One region of the Alteromonas sp. 76-1 genome, then DNA from elsewhere that is predicted to be linked to it. Evidence: predicted binding sites of a transcription regulator. Region 1 holds the regulator's gene; each other region holds the start of a gene.
What was found. The regulator sigma-54, encoded in region 1, starts transcription at its own class of promoters, with help from an activator protein. The targets are predictions, from matches to a motif close to GTTGGCACGNNNNTNGNNT.
Positions count from the first base shown of each region.

Region 2: the regulator sigma-54 is predicted to act here: its motif matches at 2,037-2,055, upstream of flhA (flagellar biosynthesis protein FlhA).
Region 3: the regulator sigma-54 is predicted to act here: its motif matches at 1,408-1,426, upstream of xdp1 (exosortase-dependent surface protein XDP1).

Region 1 is NZ_LR136958.1:858,344-861,559, forward strand. Features, by position in the region: gene rapZ (RNase adapter RapZ) at 1-564, opposite strand, end outside; gene ptsN (PTS IIA-like nitrogen regulatory protein PtsN) at 603-1,046, opposite strand; gene hpf (ribosome hibernation promoting factor) at 1,055-1,342, opposite strand; gene ALT761_RS03625 (RNA polymerase factor sigma-54) at 1,372-2,856, opposite strand; gene lptB (LPS export ABC transporter ATP-binding protein) at 2,932-3,216, opposite strand, start outside.
Region 2 is NZ_LR136958.1:1,238,324-1,241,539, reverse strand. Features, by position in the region: gene flhA (flagellar biosynthesis protein FlhA) at 1-1,981, opposite strand, end outside; gene flhB (flagellar biosynthesis protein FlhB) at 2,192-3,216, opposite strand, start outside.
Region 3 is NZ_LR136958.1:3,073,659-3,076,874, reverse strand. Features, by position in the region: gene prsT (XrtA/PEP-CTERM system TPR-repeat protein PrsT) at 1-396, opposite strand, end outside; gene xdp1 (exosortase-dependent surface protein XDP1) at 483-1,358, opposite strand; gene xdp1 (exosortase-dependent surface protein XDP1) at 1,565-2,446, opposite strand; gene pssA (CDP-diacylglycerol--serine O-phosphatidyltransferase) at 2,698-3,216, shown strand, end outside.

The DNA of each region.
Region 1 (3,216 bases):
GTTGGGTAAAAACCTTGCATCGAACACGTAATCTGCGTCTTTAGGAATACCGTGCTTAAAGCCAAACGATTCAAACACCAATACTAAGCGAGAGCTTTTCTTACCTAGAATTCGTTCGCGGATAAGTTCTGCGAGTTGATGAATAGTGAGTTTATCCGTATCAATATACAAATCGGCGCGTTCAACGATAGGCGCAAGTAAATCTGATTCGGCCTTTATAGACTCAGATAATGATTTGTTGAGTTTGGCTAACGGATGCAGTCGGCGGGTTTCGCTGAAACGCTTCACCAGCACATCGTCGCTTGCGTCGATGTACACAATGGTCATAGACCACGATGAGGGTAGGTAATCTAAAATTTCTACCAAGTCCGCTGGGTTTTTGGGCAGGTTTCTTACATCGATACTTACCGCAACTTGGTCATATTCATCAACCACGGTATGGGTAAGAGTAGGGAGAAGGTTAACCGGAATATTATCTACGCAATAGTAACCTAAGTCTTCAAGGGCACGTAGCGCAACTGATTTTCCTGAACCGGATCGACCACTGATAATAATCAGTTTCACCTGCATTTCTCCCTCTAAAAATATGGTGCTGTGCTTTTTTAGCTTAAAGCCGTAATAATGTCGTCACTGGTGGAGGCCCGTCTAATGGCTTTCACCGTTTCTTTATCACTTAGCTTACCCGCCACGGTAGCGAGTGTTTGTAAGTGACCTTCTGTTTTCTCTTCAGGCACCAACAAGGCAAAGAATATATCTACGGGCTGGTCGTCAAGCGCATCAAAATCGATGGCAGGGTGACTAGTTACAATAATGGCGATAACGTGTTCTAAACCCGGTAAACGACCATGAGGCAATGCAATGCCATTGCCAATCCCCGTACTTCCCATTCGTTCACGGGCAAGTAGGCTCGCTAGCACTGTGGCCTGATCGATGTCGGGATTATTCTTAGCGGCAATGTCGCTAATAATCTCAAGAATACGCTTTTTGCTATTACATTGAACCGCACACTCGGTGCGGTCCAAACTTACTATGGCTTGAATTTCCATACTAATATTTAGTGCTTTTTCAGCTTTTCCTTATGCTTGATAACTTGCCTGTCGAGTTTGTCGATCATGCTGTCTATCGCCGCATACATGTCTGTATTATGAGATGAAGCAAACACTTCTGCGCCGCTAAGGTGCATGGTGGCTTCGGCTTTTTGATTGAGTTTTTCGACGTTCAGGATGACATGCACATTAGATATGTGATCAAAGTGACGCTCTAGTTTGCTGAACTTAGTATCGACATAGCTACGCAAAGAGTCAGTAATTTCGACATGATGACCGGTAAGGTTGATTTGCATATTTCGTCTTCCTTAAATTATCAAGGCCTTTAGATAAGGCTTTTGCGTTGGTTTGACGGCGGAATCGATAACGATTCCCGGTATTTTGCTATTGTCCGCCGGGCTACTTTAATGCCTTGTTCGGCCAACAATTGAGCAATCTTGCTATCGCTTAATGGCTTGCTGGGCGTTTCCGCTGCCACAAGCTTTTTAATTAACGCGCGAATAGCGGTAGATGAACACTCACCACCAGATTCCGTTGCTACATGGCTAGAGAAGAAATACTTCAACTCGAAAATGCCACGAGGGGTATGCATATACTTTTGCGTGGTGACACGTGAAATGGTGGATTCATGCATATCTACCATTTCTGCGACATCATTTAGCACCATTGGTTTCATCATTTCTGGGCCGTGCTCGAAAAAGCCCATTTGTTGCTGCACAATACAGTTTGCTACTTTCATCAAGGTGTCGTTTCTTGACTCAAGGCTTTTTATAAACCACTTGGCTTCTTGCATATGCGAGCGAATAAATTGCGAATCGCTGCTGTTTTTAGAGCGTCGGCTCATGGCAGCGTATTGTTGATTTACGCTTAATTTTGGCAAGCTGTCGGGATTAAGTTCTACTACCCAACGGCCATTCTTTTTGTTTACCGAAACATCAGGAATAACGTATTCGGGTTCTTTAGTAATTAATGCACTGCCAGGACGAGGATTCAACGTTTGCAATAAGCGCATGGCTTCGCGAAGTTGATCTTCTTTCAAACGGCTCTTGCGCATTAACGTACGGTAATCTTTGCTGCTCAGCAGGTCTGAGTACTCATTAATAAGCTGTCTGGCTTCGGTGAGCCATGGCGTATCGTCTGAGAACTGGCGAAGCTGCACGAGCAAACATTCTTGCGGTGTACGTGAACCTGAACCAATAGGGTCGAACATTTGAATACGTTTTAGTACACATTCAACTTCGTCCATTTCTACCAACTCTTCAACATCGTCAGAGTTTACCGATTCTAAAATCTGTTCAATGGGTACGTTAAGGTAACCAGATTCATCAATGGAGTCGATAATGGCGGTAGCAATGGCGCGGTCTGTATCTGAAAACGGGGTTAAACGCATCTGCCAAAGCAAATGGTCTTGAATATTGTCGGTGGTTTCACCCTGAAACAGTTGGTCGTCATCATTATTCGATGGGCCAGGAGCGGGGGCAGAAGAGGCCGAGTAATACTCATCCCATGTGCTGTCGATTGGCAACTCGTCGGGAAGGTCGTTCTTTTCAAGCGCGTCACCAGCTTCCAACGAATCGCTAGATGCAGTGGGAGCCGCTTCCACAGAAGGGTCGTCACCATCCATGTTGTTTTTCTCAACCGGGTGGTCATCACCGCCTTCTTCAACTTCTAAAAGAGGGTTTGAGTCAAGTGCTTCCTGAATCTCTTGCTGCAGGTCGAGCGTAGACAACTGCAGCAGCTTGATTGCCTGCTGCAACTGCGGTGTCATGGTAAGTTGTTGACTGAACTTTAGCTGTAAAGATGGTTTCATCTACGTCTTATTTTTAAACTCTTGTTGTGAATATACCCGTGCTTAAAACTGAAAATGACAATTCGGTTACAGTAACTATAGCCTGAATTGTTCTCCTAGGTATACATCCCTTACTTTCTGATTACTTAAAACTTGTTCTGCCGTCCCTTGCGCGATGAGTTCGCCTTGGCTCACAATATACGCTTTCTCACACACATCCAGTGTTTCTCTTACGTTGTGATCGGTGATGAGGATTCCAATTCCTCTGTCACGAAGATGTTGAATGATCTTCTTTATATCATTAACCGATATAGGATCAACACCAGCAAATGGCTCATCAAGCAAAATAAATTGCGGATCGGCTGCTAATGCTCGTGCGAT
Region 2 (3,216 bases), 380 kb from region 1:
TACCAGAAGTGAGAAGTACTGCAGGCTCACCTTCCAATTCTTGTTGCTGACTAGCTTGCTGCAATGATTTTTGCAGCTTATCGGCCAGTCCTGGTTCTATACCAGCGCCATCTTCGCCACCTGCTTGTAATGACTGGTGCAACATCTGTTCCAACTCTGGCGCCAAGGTTATGACGGGTATCTCTTTCGCACCTTGGGTAATTTCTTGGGTGATTAGGCGTTTAAGCGCAATACGTACCGCAGACACCAATACATCTGGATCTTGGCTACGTGGGCCGTATTCGCTCAGGGTTTGTACAATGGTACGCATGTCACGAATAGGCACCCCTTCAAACAGCAAGGTTTGCAGCACTTTAACAATGGTGCTTAAGGGCAGAATATCAGGCACTAACCCTTCCACTAATTTAGGATGCTGCTTGGCTAGCATATCTAGTAGCTGCTGCGCTTCTTCATGTCCAAGTAGTTGGTAGGCATTATTCGTCAGCAATTGACTTAAATGAGTAGCAACCACAGTAGCGGCATCAACCACGGTATAACCAAGGGTTTGCGCATGCTCTCGCTTATTCGGTTTTATCCATACCGCATCTAACCCAAAGGCAGGGTCTTTAGTTGCACGGCCTTCCAGCTTGCCAAATACTTGACCCGGATTAATCGCAAGCTCTTCATCATGACTTATTTGCGCATCGCCAATAGTTACGCCCAACATAGCAATGGTGTATAAATTAGGCTCTAAATCTAAATTATCGCGAATATGCACCGGTGGAATAAGAAAGCCCAATTCTTGAGATAACTTCTTACGTACCCCTTTAATACGAGTGAGCAATTCTCCGCCCTGAGACTTATCGACTAAGGGGATTAATCGGTATCCGACTTCTAGGCCGATGGTGTCTACGTGCTGCACATCATCCCACCCAAGCTCTTTTATTTCGGGCGCAGCAGTGTCATCTTTCACGATATTCGCTGGGGTTTTAGGTTTTTCTGCCTCGCGTTTAGCAGCAACACCCTGCCAGTAGGCGTAACCGGCGATAAGCACTGAAAAGCCAATAAAAGCTAAATGGGGCATACCAGGAATAATCCCCATGACGAATAACACGCCCGAGGCAATATAAAGGGCTTGGCTGTTACCCAACTGACTACGAATTTCTTTGCCCATTTCTTGGGTTTCGTTTTCACGAGTAACAATAATAGCGGTAGCCACAGACAATAATAGCGATGGTATTTGTGCCACCAAACCGTCACCAATGGTTAATATGGTGTAGACCTCGATGGCATTTCCAAAACTTAACCCATGTTGAATCATGCCAATAAAAAGGCCACCCACAATATTGATAAGCATGATAAAGAGGCCGGCGACCGCATCACCTTTCACAAATTTTGACGCACCGTCCATTGAGCCATAAAAGTCTGCTTCGGCGGTTATTTCTTCTCGGCGAGCACGCGCCTGATCTTGGTCGATATAACCCGCATTCAAATCGGCATCAATAGCCATTTGCTTACCTGGCATGGCATCAAGCGTAAAGCGGGCACTTACTTCTGAAATACGCCCAGCACCGGCGGTGACTACTTTAAAGTTGATAATGAGCAAGATAGCAAAGACCACCACACCCACCGCATAGTTGCCGCCAATAACCACCGCACCAAATGCTTCGATAACCTTACCCGCAGCATCCCCACCTTCATGTCCATATAGTAGTACCACGCGCGTAGAGGCTACGTTTAATGCTAACCGCAGTACGGTAGCAATCAATAGCACTAGGGGAAAAATACCGAAATCAACTGGCTTTTGCGTTAATACCGCCACCAAAATAATGACTAAAGACAGGGCTATATTAAAACTGAACAATACGTCGAGCAGAAATGGCGGCATGGGAAGAATAACCATGCCCATAATGGCAAGAAGAACAATGGGAGCGCCTAAGCCACTGGTAATGTTCTGCAGCTGACTTTTATCGAATCGCTGAAGGTAACCGGATAACTGCATTGCAGGGAGTCTCTCTATCGGAAAATTGACGCTTAACGCTATCTTTCAATGAGTATTACAACTACCGTGCCAGCTTTATACAAAACCGATTAAACGTAAGTAGGAGGGGCGCAATTTACAGAATTACAATTAAGAGGGGCTCACTTTGTGCCCTGGCCTTAGCGATATCTTAGCCGTAGTTTAGCGCTAATTTAGGCCAAAAGCAGCGCTCTAACGGCGCAGCTCTGGTGGTATGGGTAAATCACGTTTAAGCGGTTTGGGTCGTTTCCCTTTACCCGCTCTGTGTGCTTTTAACTGATAAACATGGGCTAATACTTGCGCTACCGCCATAAACAAGGCGTTAGGCACTTCACCGTCAATCTCTGTAGAGTAGTAAACGGCTCGGGCTAGCATGGGCGATGGAATAAGCGGTACATCGTTAGCAGTGGCTATTTTACGAATATGCATGGCTAATTCATCGGTGCCTTTTGCCACAACGACTGGGGCACGATTACCACTGTCATCATATTTTATTGCTACAGAGTAATGAGTTGGGTTGGTTACCACCACATCGGCCTGAGGAACTTCTTGCATCATTCGTTTAGTGGCAGCTTGATACTGCAAGCGACGGATGCGCCCTTTTACCAGAGGATCACCTTCAGAGTTTTTACGCTCGTCTTTCACCTCTTGCTTAGTCATCTTAATTTCTTTGTTGTGCTTATAAATTTGATAAGGCACATCAATAAGCGCAATAGGTATCATGCCGCAAACCAACATGATAAAAGCCCATTTCAGCATATCTAACGCGTGAAAAATATTACCCGGGTACAGCTCTAAATCAAGGTGCAGCGCTTCGTCTTCAAAAAACAGCAGTGCGCCTAATGCCATCCCAACGATGACAACCACTTTGGCGATAGATTTAATTAACTCTACCAAGCCATTCATGCCAAACATACGCTTAAACCCACTAAGCGGGCTCATTTTAGAGCCTTTAAATTTGGCACCTTCCCAGGTGAAGTTGTAGCCGCCTAACGCAATAGAGCCATATATTCCGGCTAACATGGCCACCGTCATATAAAGCAATACAGGTACACTGACTGTCGAAATTGCTTCACCCCATGCACCAAACATATGGGTGGTATCGTAGGTTTCATCTCGAGACAGAACAAACATACGCTGCGTCAGCTTAAATACCGACTCGGCAATCCAGCCTCCAACGAACAAAAACATAAAGGCACTAACCACTAACACTAAGG
Region 3 (3,216 bases), 2.2 Mb from region 1:
GAGTTTACTAGTTTGATTAAAGTTGACGATGTCTGTGTATTTATTGAGAAAGAGCCAAGTATTGCCCAAAGGCTCGGCGAGCAGGTTTATGTCTGCTCCCATCTCTATTGCTTCTACAAACTCAAGTTCTGCTGCATTTAAATATCCGTTAATGAGAAGTATTTTTCCCATTAGGATTTTTGCCGCTAAGTTCTCAGGATCTTTTTTTAAGCTATTTTTCAAGTGAATATAGGTTTCGTTATACTTATCTGCATTAAATGCAGTAAGTGCCTTTTCATAATCCTCCGAAGTCGTAGCATGAGCGGTGCTTAAAAAATTTCCTGCAAATGCCGATGCTAATATTGCCGAGGCCAATGTAGAACGCCAAATACGCGAACGTCCAGTTCCTAAATTCATTATTAAATTATCCTGCTAACTGCCATAAAAAAAGGTGGCCAAGGCCACCTTCTAAAGATACGTGTTTTTTATATAATTTGAAACTATTACGCAGTGCGTTTTCTACGCCATACCAGAATAGCAAAACTCATTAGCATTAAGCCAAAAACGCCAGGTTCATGAACTTCAGCAACGGGAGGCGGAGTACCCTCAGTAAAATCGATAGAGGTAATTTTAAATCCATCATTGTACATTGAAGCACCATCTATGCTGCCAAACACTGTATTATAGGCGCCCACCAACCAATACTTGGCTGTATCGACTAATTCTAGCTCGCCAGTAGTATAGCTGTACGACCCAGTTTTAGTGATATTGAATGAACCTGAAACCGCTCCAGTAATGATTTCAGACCAGCTGCTGGACTCGCCTTGGAGTAAACCTAACTGGCTATCATCTAATGCAGCAATTGAAACTTGTTGGTCAGTACCATTGTTGTTTGCCCAGCCAAAATCAATGCTATCAAGTGTTACATCAGAATCGAAAGAGAATAATACGAAATCGAAGTCAGCGTATGCTATTCCTGCGGCCGTGTCTTTACCATTCCAGTAGTAGTTATCAATAGAGTGGTCGGGGCTAGTTGATCCTTCGCCGTCTTGATTCAAAACACCATAGCCGTAAAAGCTGGATACTTCATAAGGAGAAGCAGTTTTCACTATTTGGTCGAAGTCTTCAGGATCTAAGCCATTACCTGTATCAGACCAACCGGTAAGAGTAATATTCACACCACCAATAGTTACCCCAGTAGCGGACGTTACTACAGACTCGTCAAAATCAGTTAAATCGTAATAGCCTTCAGCGAGAGAACTATCAACTGGGTCAGTTGTGCCGCGATCTCCATCGCCTCGACTACCGCCTGCAAACGCAGGTGCACTTAATGTTGACAAAACTACTAAGGATATTAGAGCTTTATGTAGATACTGCATGGCTATATTTCCACTTTTGAACTGAATTCTTACTATTGAGTGTTAATTAATGCATGGTGTGTGCCAGTATTTTATCTTGCTGTTTAATCGAGGCTTTTTTTGTTTTGTTTTTAAAGTTTATCTTTTTTAAACTAAGTAGTAAAAAAAACTGACAGGTAATACCTGTCATTTTTAAACTAAAGTAGCACTTCTTACGTAAACGCCATTCAAAGCTGTTTTCTACGCCAAGCAATAAGAAAGACACCTGCGAGCAATAAGCCTAATGTGGTTGGCTCACTCACTTCAGCTGAGGGGGCAGGTGGACTATCATTTGCTACAGAAAATCCAACTGATGAAAGCTTAAAGGCATCATTTCCAACATAACCTCCGATATTTTCAAAAACTGTATTATAAGCACCGATTAACCAATACTGGGAAGTGTCTGAAATATCGAAATCTGCCCTATGTTCTACATAGTCACAATTTTCTATATCATAAGAGGCAGTTGTTAGTGCATCTGCAACAATATCGCTCCAGGTTTGACTGCCTGAGGTTAAACCTGAAATGGAATCAAGTGCGGCCACAGATACTTGTGAGTCGTTGTTGCTGTATAGCCAGGAAAAGCTTGCGCCTGTTACTGAAACGGCCTGGTCGAATGACAACAAAACGAAATCGAAGTCTGTGACGTTACCGTTTACTTTATTTACATTGTCTATAGCGTGATCGGGGTTATAGTAAGTTTCCCAATCATCATTTGTTACACCGTACCCATAGTAGTCAGAAATTTTTTCTAACTTCGCATCTACAACAAGGTCATCGTTTTTACCGTAGGTATCAGACCAAGCGGAGACAGAAATGTTTACTCCGTTAACCGAAATGGTGCTATTGAGAGGATCTGTTCCTGATTGAACGCCATCATCAACGAGGTCATAGATATTCTCGCCTAAAGCAGATTCGCATAAATCGTTGTTAGATGAGCTATTATTTGAGCTGCACCCTGAGTAGTCGGAATTATGCCATTTGTTAGAACCTGCTTCAGCAGCGGAAAGTGGCAATAGGGTTAAACCAATAAAGCCCGCGGTAAGTATCGATACATTAAGTAAACGCATTATAACTAGACCTTCTTTAAATATATAAAGGTGTAGTTCGTACGATATTTAGCTCTACTTTTTACAGGCAGAGTAGACATCGTGAACTTCAACATGATGCTTATATGATAACTAAACGGGGAGCGACGTTACGTATATGGTTAAATACCTACATATCAGTTGCGGTTAAAGGCTGACTAAGAATGTTATCTATGCGCCAGCAATGAACTATGAAATAATTGAATTAGTTATTTATGTATATATGAGGACTTATGTCTGAACAAAAGCGAAAAGGGATTTATCTTCTTCCCAATCTACTAACCACTGCGGGTCTATTTTCAGGCTTTTTTGCAGTAGTGTCTTCGATGACTGGAAGATTTGAAGCAGCAGCGGTAGCTATATTTGTTGCCATGATTTTTGATGGATTAGATGGCCGCGTTGCGCGTATGACGAATACGCAAAGCGATTTCGGTGCTGAATATGACTCAATGGCTGATATGGTGTCATTTGGTATGGCGCCAGCGTTAGTCGCATACAACTGGGGCTTAACTGAGCTCGGTAAGTTCGGCTGGTTAGCTGCCTTTGTTTATGTGGCAGGTGCCGCTTTACGTTTAGCACGATTTAATACGCAGGTTGGTATTGCCGATAAACGCTTTTTTCAAGGCTTGGCTAGCCCAGCTGCAGCAGCAGTCGTTGCTGGCTTAGTCTGGGTAGGCGTTGAATATGATGCTGTAGGTACAGACTACGGAATTGTAGTGGCGTTAGTTACTGGTTTCGCTGGCCTACTAATG